DNA from 4 places in the Massilia scottii genome. Region 1 is predicted to be linked to each of the others. Evidence: predicted binding sites of a transcription regulator. Region 1 holds the regulator's gene; each other region holds the start of a gene.

Region 1 (2,205 bases):
GCGAGGTGGTCGGCCTGCTCGGCCCCAACGGCGCCGGCAAGACCACCTCGTTCTACATGATCGTCGGCCTGGTGCCGTCGGACGCGGGCACGATCGATATCAGCGGAGTCGATATTTCGAGCCTGCCGATCCACCGCCGCGCCGCGCTCGGCCTGTCGTACCTGCCGCAGGAAGCGTCGGTGTTCCGCAAGCTGACGGTGGAAGAAAACATCCGCGCCGTGCTGGAACTGCAAAAGGTGGACGGCAAGTCGCTGACCAAAGCCCAGATCAACGAACGCCTGGACACCCTGCTGGCCGACCTGCAAATTGAAAAACTGCGCGAGAACCAGGCCATGTCGCTGTCGGGCGGCGAGCGGCGCCGGGTCGAGATCGCGCGCGCGCTGGCGACCAACCCGCGTTTCGTGCTGCTCGACGAACCGTTCGCCGGGGTCGATCCGATTGCCGTCATCGAGATCCAGCGCATCGTGCGCTTCCTCAAGCAGCGCGGCATCGGGGTCCTGATCACCGACCACAACGTGCGCGAAACGCTCGGCATTTGCGATCGCGCCTACATCATCAACCAGGGTGCGGTGCTCGCCTCCGGTCGACCCGACGACATCATCGCCGATGAATCCGTGCGCCGGGTCTACCTGGGCGAACACTTCCGGATGTAGGCATGAAACAGTCCCTTCAACTACGCACCTCACAGCACCTCGCCCTCACGCCCCAGCTGCAGCAGTCGATCCGGCTGCTGCAGTTGTCGACCCTGGAACTGCACCAGGAACTGGAACAGCTGTTAAGCGACAACCCGCTGCTCGAACGGCTCGACGATCCGCTCGATCATTCGGTGCGCCTGCTGGGCGATGGCGCCATCAGCAGCACCTCGACGCCGACCGAAGCGGCGCCCGAGCCGGGTGCGCAGGATGCGCCGGCGCCGGCCGAAGGCGAGGGCTTCGAAGGCGGCGAGGCGGACAGCCCGGCCAGCAGCGACAACGATGGCGAATGGGGCGACCTCGGTCGCGCCAAGACATCCGACGATGAGGATTCGCGCCCGCAGCTGGAAGCCTCGGCCACCACCTTGCGCGAGCACCTGATGGAGCAGATGCGCGTGACCGTGCTGGAGGCGCGCGACCGCGCGCTGGTCGAACTGATCGTCGACGCCATCGACGACAACGGCTACCTGACCGAAACGCTGGAAGAAATCCACGAGCGCATGCCACCCGAGCTGGATATCGAAATTGAAGAACTGCGCACGGCGCTGGCGCTGCTGCAAAGTTTCGATCCGGTTGGCGTGGGCGCGCGCAACGCGTCCGAGTGCCTGGCGCTGCAGATCCGGCGCATGCCTTGTGTGGCGCTGGTGACGCGGCGCATGGCGCTGACCATCGTCGAGAACCACCTGACCTGGTTCGCGCAGCGTGAATTCAACAAGCTGAAAAAGGCGCTCGACTGCGACGATGAAGACTTGCGCGAGGCGCAGACCGTGATCCGCCAGTGCAATCCGCATCCGGGCGCGGAGTTCGCGTCGGACGTATCGGACTACGTGGTGCCGGACGTGATCGTGCGCAAGGCGAAAAACGGCTGGTCGGTGATGCTCAATAACGATGTCATGCCGCGCCTGCGCGTGAACAGCATGTACGCCGCGCTGCTCAAGCAGGGCAAGGGCGAAGGGCAGATGGGCGCGCAGCTGCAGGAAGCGAAGTGGCTGATCAAGAACATGCGCCAGCGTTTCGATACCATCTTGCGGGTGGCCGAAGCGATCGTCGAACGCCAGCGCAATTTCTTCTCGCACGGTGCGGTGGCGATGCGCCCGCTCGTGCTGCGTGAAATCGCCGACACGCTCGGCCTGCACGAAAGTACGATCTCGCGCGTGACCACGCAAAAGTACATGATGACGCCGCACGGCATGTTCGAGCTCAAATATTTTTTCGGCAGCCACGTGGCCACCGAAGCGGGCGGCGAAGCGTCATCGACGGCGATCCGCGCGCTGATCGTGCAGCTCACCAGCGCCGAAGATCCCAAGAGCCCTCTGTCGGACAGCAAGATCGCCGACATGCTGGGCGAGCAGGGCATGGTGATCGCGCGCCGCACGGTCGCCAAGTACCGCGAAGCGCTCAAGATTCCGCCGGTCGCCCTGCGCAAGTGCCTCTAGCCTGCTCAGAGCTGCGCGGCGCCTAGAAAAATTCCGGGTGCTCGCGCAGCAGCAGCTGCTCGTACTGGTTCACCGCC
Region 2 (2,205 bases), on a different contig from region 1:
GATGCCGTCCATGACCTCGGCGCGGGTCAGGATGGCGGCGCCCTCGGACATCAGCTGCGCCACCGTCTTGCCGTCGCGCGCGCCCTCCATGATGGCCGCGCTGATCAGGGCCACGGCTTCCGGATAATTGAGTTTGAGGCCGCGCGCCATGCGCCGTTCGGCCAGCAAGGCGGCGGTGAAGATCAGCAGTTTGTCTTTTTCGCGCGGGGTCAGGTCCATGGATCGTGTTCTCTTGTCTAGGTAGTCCAGATGCGCGGCAGCGGCGCGGCGCACCCGAGCAGGTGCGGGCGCAATAACTGCCACACGCTGAAAATGGCACGGCGCGCGCCTTCGCTGTCGTTGCCCAGGTAGCGCGCAACGAACACCGATTTGATTTGGGTGATGCCAAGTGCCGGATCGAGCGCGCGCATGGCGTCGATCAGGGCGCCGCCGGCCGGCTTGCCGACGCCGACCAGGGTGGCGCAGACGCTGGCGCCGTTCAGTCCCAATGGGCTGTGCATCGCGGCGCTGCCGCCGTGCAGCGCGCCCTGCTCCCACCACAGCAGCTTGCCGCCACGGCGAATCTGCGTGTGCTGGGTGATGGTGCCGCTGTCGAAGGTTTCGCCCGAGGCGCGCCGGCCGAAGCACAGGATGTCGCAGCCGATGTAGCAGGCGTTCGCCGCCAGTTCGACCCGTTGTTCCAGCGCCACGTGAGCGCCGTTGAAGAAGATGGCTTCCTGCGGCATCCATTCGACGGCCGCGCCGGCGCCGGCTTCGATCAGCACATCCTGGCGCGAGATTTTGCCGTTGGCGCGATACCATTTGGCGGCGCCGGGCGAAGTGAGAAAGGCGTGACTGGCGTCGCCCGCGGCCACGCCCACCGCCAGCCGGTCGCCGCCCACCACGCCGCCGGGCGGGTGCACGACGATGGCGTGGCAGATGCGCGGGCCTTCCGGATACAACGGTTTTTGCACGCGCAGCGGCCCGCTGTGGATACGCTCCAGCAGGCGCGTGGTGCCCGCATCGTCGGCGAAGCGCAGCCGCAGGCTGGCTTGCCATGCACTCTGGGTCGGATCGGTCTGGTGGCAATCTCGCATACCTGTCGAAAGAGCAGGATGCGTGCCAGCACGCGGGGCACGTTCACGGTGCGGCGCGCCCGCAACCGGTGATCAGGCGCACCGCGACGGCGCGCTCGCACCGGCTTGGTGCGTTCGGTGCGCTATCGGCGTGTCACTAGAACTTCACGCCCATCGACACCGACAGGACATCGCGGTCGACCTGCGTGTTGTACACGCCACCCCACACCGGCAGGTACGCCACCTCGGCCGCGTAGCGCTTCAGGTATTCCATCCGCATCCCGACGTTCATCGTGCGGCGGCCCTCGCTGAGCAGGAAGTCGTACGACCATCCCTTCACTTCATGCTGCAGTTGCGCCCAGGCGTGCAGGTTCAGCCCTTTCACCACCTGCGCCATGCGCGCGTCCATCCGCACCCGGTAGGCATGGGCGTTGGGAGTGACGTAGCCGTCGGCGCTGCACTGGCGGGCGGCGTCGCTGCTGGTGACCGGGCAAGCCCCTTTGACGGGACCATTGCCATACTGGTCGGCGCGGCCATAGCGCCGCACTGCCGGATCGGGCAGCCCGGCGACGTGCTTGACCACGACCTCGCCCAGCGTGCTGATGGCAATCCCCCCCACCAGCGGCCAATCCTGCTGCACGCCCGCCTGCAGCTGAAAGGTGCGATAGCGGTCGTAGGTGTGATACAGCGCGCCTGGCGCGAGCGCATCGACATCCTTGCGCAGCAAGGTGACAATCGCAGGATTGAGGAATGCCGGCAAGGTGTCTCCGGGCGGCAGCTGGATCGGCTGATTGGGACGGTGGGTCAGCTCCCCGAACAGGATCCCGTGCGCGCGCCGGTGCGCGAGCGTCAGCGACGTCATGGCGATACCGCCCACGTATTCGGTGAAGTAGCGCATATTCTTGCCATCCGGGTCGCCCGCGATCAGGCCTGTGCCGGTCCGCTGTGCCTTGCGCACGCCCGGCAGCGGGTTGCGGCTGGTGTAGCGCGCATGATACAGGCCCACATCCAGGGCCAGCGGCGCCGACTTCCAGGTCAGCGCGGCGCCGTACTGGCGCTCGTCGACCGGCTCGGGATTGTCCATGCGCTTGACGAAAGCGCCGCGCGCCAGGCGTGCCCGGTCGCTGACGGGCATCGGTCCGGCAAAGGC
Region 3 (2,205 bases), on a different contig from region 1:
GGGATCAGCGCGTCTTCTTCCGGCGGCAGGTGGTACAGGTCTTTCGACGCTGCTTCGCCCGGGTGGATCTTGTTGGCGATACCGTCCAGGCCAGCCATCAGCAGCGCGGCGAAGCACAGGTACACGTTGGCCAGCGGATCCGGGAAGCGGGTCTCGATGCGGCGGCCTTTCGGGTTCGCCACGTGCGGGATGCGGATCGAAGCCGAACGGTTCTTGGCCGAGTAAGCCAGCTTGACCGGCGCTTCGTAGCCTGGCACGAGGCGCTTGTACGAGTTGGTGCCCGGGTTGGTGATCGCGTTCAGTGCCTTGGCGTGCTTGATGATGCCGCCGATGTAGAACAGCGCATCTTCCGACAGGCCGGCATAGCCGTCGCCGGCGAACAGGTTCTTGCCGTCTTTCCAGATCGACTGGTGCACGTGCATGCCCGAGCCGTTGTCGCCAACGATCGGTTTCGGCATGAAGGTAGCGGTCTTGCCATAGCTGTGGGCCACGTTCCAGACCACGTATTTCAGGTTCTGGGTCCAGTCGGCGCGCTCGACCAGGGTCGAGAACCTGGTGCCGATTTCATTCTGGCCGGCGCCGGCCACTTCGTGGTGGTGCACTTCGACCGGGATGCCCAGTTCTTCGAGGATCAGGCACATTTCCGAGCGCATGTCCTGGAACGAATCGACTGGTGGCACCGGGAAGTAGCCGCCCTTGACGGTTGGACGGTGGCCGCTGTTGCCGCCTTCGGTCTTGGCATCGGTCGCCCACGACGATTCATCCGAATCGATCTTGACGAAGCAGCCCGACATGTCGATCTTCCAGCGCACGCTGTCGAAGATGAAGAATTCCGGCTCGGGGCCGAAGTAGGCGGTGTCGCCGATGCCGGTCGACTTGAGGTAGGCTTCGGCGCGCTTGGCGATCGAACGCGGATCGCGGTCGTAGCCCTTGCCGTCGGCCGGCTCGATGACGTCGCACTGCATGAACAGCGTGACTTCTTCCATGAACGGATCGATGTTGGCCGTGTTCGGGTCTGGCATGAGCAGCATGTCGGACGCTTCGATGCCCTTCCAGCCGGCGATCGACGAGCCGTCGAAAGCGTGGCCCGATTCAAATTTGTCGAGATCGAAGTGCGATACCGGAACCGTTACGTGCTGCTCTTTGCCACGCGTGTCGGCGAAGCGAAAGTCCACAAAGCGAACGTGCTTCTCTTTAACCATTTCCAAGACTTCTGCGGCCGTCATTGCCATGCGTATCTCTCCTAATATAAATGGGGGGTTGCCACCTCGGCGGCAAAACTCACAGGGATCATAGCAGAAAGCGTGCCAGCCGGACCATGCGGACCGAATGGCATAGCAGCGTTGAAAATGCTGCCAAATATCACTAAACTCCGGAGTCCCTGCCGCGGCGCCGGGCCGGGCGCCTGATCGGGAGCGCACCGCCTTGGTGCGAATCTTTCGGATTGCACCAAGTTGATGCATCATGCACCGAAAAGGTAAAAATGCCGCGCCGTGGTGCGCCGCTCATATAATAATCGCAAACTTGACCGAGGAATACGCCATGAGTAACGCCGACACCCTGCTTGCCGCCGCCCGCACCCGCGCGCCCGGCCAACCGTATGCGGGAGCGGTGACGCCGCAGGAAGCGTGGGAACTGCTGCAAAGCGAGGCGCGCGTGCGCCTGGTCGACGTGCGCACCGATGCCGAGCGCGCGTGGGTGGGCAAGGTCGCCATTCCGGCGCAGCAGCACTGTGCGGTGCAGTGGAGCACCTGGCCCGATGGCGCACCGAATCCCGATTTCGTGCAGCAGTTGGAAGCGGTGGCGCAGAAGGATGAAGTGCTGCTGTTTTTGTGCCGCTCGGGCGTCAGGTCGCGCCACGCCGCACGGGTGGCAACAGAAAATGGCTATGCGCAGTCGTTCGATATTCTGGAAGGCTTCGAGGGCGACAAGGACGCGGACGGACACCGCAAGACGGTGGGTGGATGGTGCAAGGCGGGATTGCCCTGGCTGGGGGCTTGAAGTAGCAGTTGATCGTCGTCTGCCCCATCCAAGCTTAGATGAATCACGTCACCCAATAACCAGTTAAACTCCACTTAACAAGTTCTGGTTTTCCTATAAAAATTGTAGCTACTAATTTAACGACTACGTTTGTTCAGTCGATCCTCCTAAGTGGGAGTAATATGGGCCGATGGACAAATAATGTTCTACCGGCGCTCGCCAGGA
Region 4 (2,205 bases), on a different contig from region 1:
ACGATTTCGGTATCGATACCGGTGCGTGCTCCCGCTGATTCTTCGATCGCGACGGACACTTTGGACTTGGCCACGTAATCCAGGTAGAGCGGCATGGCAACCGCCGCCAGCACCCCGATGATGGCAACGACGATCATCAACTCAATCAGCGTAAAACCAGCCTGGCGACGGTCTGCGATGTGCTTGAAAGATGTCATCATGGCGCGATTGGTGGCAGGTGAGATGGGCGGGCTATCGATTACAGGATAGCAGCGTCATTAAATTTGGGGAAGAAAGACCTGGAGGTTCAAGGCACGACAGGATTTGCCGCATGTATCTTGAAGCGCGGTGGCTTGGTTTCACGTTGGAAGACTGTGCAACTGTACTGCTGCGCTGTGTCGTCGCCTTACTGCAGGGAAATCCGAAGCGGCTGTGAACAGGTTATTGACAATGTCGTGCGAACAAGCTGGGTGAATCTGCAACATACCCCCAAGCAATACTGCTCGGGGGTATGGAATACTAATTAATTAGTATTAAACCTTGCATTCTTTTGGTTTGAATTTGTCATTAACGCTCGAGGTGCAGGCCCATTTGCCGTCACCAGCAGTACGTTCCCACTTGATGGTTTGACCGGTGACGTCCGAATTGCCGATCATCGTGCACTCGATGCTACCAGCGCCATTGATCGTGACGGCTGCGGCGATGGCCGAGCAACGCTTGGTGTTCAGTGCCAGGCCGACTTCTTGAGGGGTAGAAGTAAGATCGCCAGCTGCCAGGCGGGTTTCTACCTGCACTTTACCTGGGGTGATTTCAGCCAGGGAAGCAGCAACTTGCGACTTAGCAACATAATCCTGATACGCTGGCAGTGCAACAGCAGCCAAGATACCGATAATTGCAACAACGATCATCAGTTCGATCAGGGTAAAACCAGCTTGCGCTTTTTTCATCATTTTCATCGATTTCATTTTAATACTCCTAGTTGTGAATTTTTCGGAACTACTGGACCGTACATGGATATAAGCAATTGCTGTGCCAGCTCGCTCCGGCGGCATTTTTCCCGCGAGCGGCCGAATTTTCACGAATCACGCGCGGTTTCGATTGCAGTAGTGACAGATTTTGGCAAATCTGGGTGTCACTTTTTGTCGTTTGACATATTTTGCCCCTAAGGCGCGTGTTGGCCGATGCTGCAGCCCCCGTTTTTGCCCGTCGGAAGGTCGGCAGCAGGCGGCACAGGACGTCGACCGGGCGCGACTGAACAGTAACGGGGGGATCCGGCGGGGAATGCGAGCCCGCGGCAACGCCGCAGCGCTGCGCGCCAGGAGAGGCAAGATCGCAACTATTCATCAGCGGGGCACCCGGCGCATATTGTCGGCAGCTCGCGGGAAGCAGTGAGCGGTGAGCGGTGCGGCGTACGCGCCAGCGCTCGTGCACAACGGCGGTCAGTATCGATACTGTCACCGACAAGGTTCGGCTGTACAGGGCTACCAACGGTCGTCTATTGCCGGCTATCACTAAGAACAGTGACGCCACTTCCCCCCGGCTGTCGCTGACGCTAGCGCAGGCTGTCGAAGGTCTGCTCAAGGGCATCATCGTTGGCGGCGGATTCGCCATGTCATCATATAGTGAAGCAGTGCCGTGCGGTAGCTGCGGCCCACCTTGCGAAAATGCGGCAGCACCGCGCGCTTCGTGCGTACGCCCGGCAGGCTGCTTCCCGGATCGCGCCGTCCTCGTACGGCGCGCTGAAGCCCGCGGTAAGCTTCGGCTTGCAGCACGCCTCGATAGCTGGCGAGGCGGCTTTGCCGATGGATGACCTTGCAGCCAGCCCCATGATGAGAAATTCACGACAGGGCACGGCCTACTCATCCGCGTCAGGTATAGCGTACGCTTCCCTCCCGCAGCACAAGGTTGGGCGGGGAAAGCAGCAGTTGATGGAGCGGGAGCCTTGTCGGCACCGTACGGATGATGCTGGAGAGATACAGGTCTGCTTGACGGGTGCCTGCCGCCCCTTGGCCAGGCCAGCCATTGCGGCCCCTTCCGGTGCTCTTACCGGGAAGCCGTGATAAAAAAAAGCCCCGGTCTCCGGGGCTTGTCTGGCAAGAAATCACATCAGCTACAATCTTTTGGCTTCACGTTAGCCGGTATCGTGGAGGTGCACGCCCAGCTGGCGGACACGCCTGGTACGCCGGCAGTGCGTTCCCATGCGATGACCAAACCATCCACGCTCGC

The links. Region 1 encodes sigma-54, which starts transcription at its own class of promoters, with help from an activator protein. Its sites were predicted from a motif close to TGGCANGNAANCTGCTTT; they were not measured.
Region 2: RBA41_RS00520 (urease accessory protein UreD) is a predicted target of sigma-54. The motif match lies at 1,087-1,104, and genes of this name have one in related genera.
Region 3: glnA (type I glutamate--ammonia ligase) is a predicted target of sigma-54. The motif match lies at 1,293-1,310, and genes of this name have one in related genera.
Region 4: RBA41_RS05690 (pilin) is a predicted target of sigma-54. The motif match lies at 997-1,014, and genes of this name have one in related genera.

The regions. Positions count from the first base shown of each region.
Region 1 is NZ_JAVCWM010000009.1:160,603-162,807, reverse strand. It holds gene lptB (LPS export ABC transporter ATP-binding protein) at 1-653, shown strand, start outside; gene RBA41_RS14925 (RNA polymerase factor sigma-54) at 656-2,128, shown strand; gene RBA41_RS14920 (hypothetical protein) at 2,151-2,205, opposite strand, start outside.
Region 2 is NZ_JAVCWM010000001.1:124,400-126,604, reverse strand. It holds gene RBA41_RS00525 (urease subunit gamma) at 1-219, opposite strand, end outside; gene RBA41_RS00520 (urease accessory protein UreD) at 237-1,076, opposite strand; gene RBA41_RS00515 (DUF1302 domain-containing protein) at 1,213-2,205, opposite strand, start outside.
Region 3 is NZ_JAVCWM010000018.1:29,504-31,708, reverse strand. It holds gene glnA (type I glutamate--ammonia ligase) at 1-1,232, opposite strand, end outside; gene RBA41_RS22660 (rhodanese-like domain-containing protein) at 1,543-2,001, shown strand.
Region 4 is NZ_JAVCWM010000003.1:326,470-328,674, forward strand. It holds gene RBA41_RS05685 (pilin) at 1-200, opposite strand, end outside; gene RBA41_RS05690 (pilin) at 513-944, opposite strand; gene RBA41_RS05695 (pilin) at 2,086-2,205, opposite strand, start outside.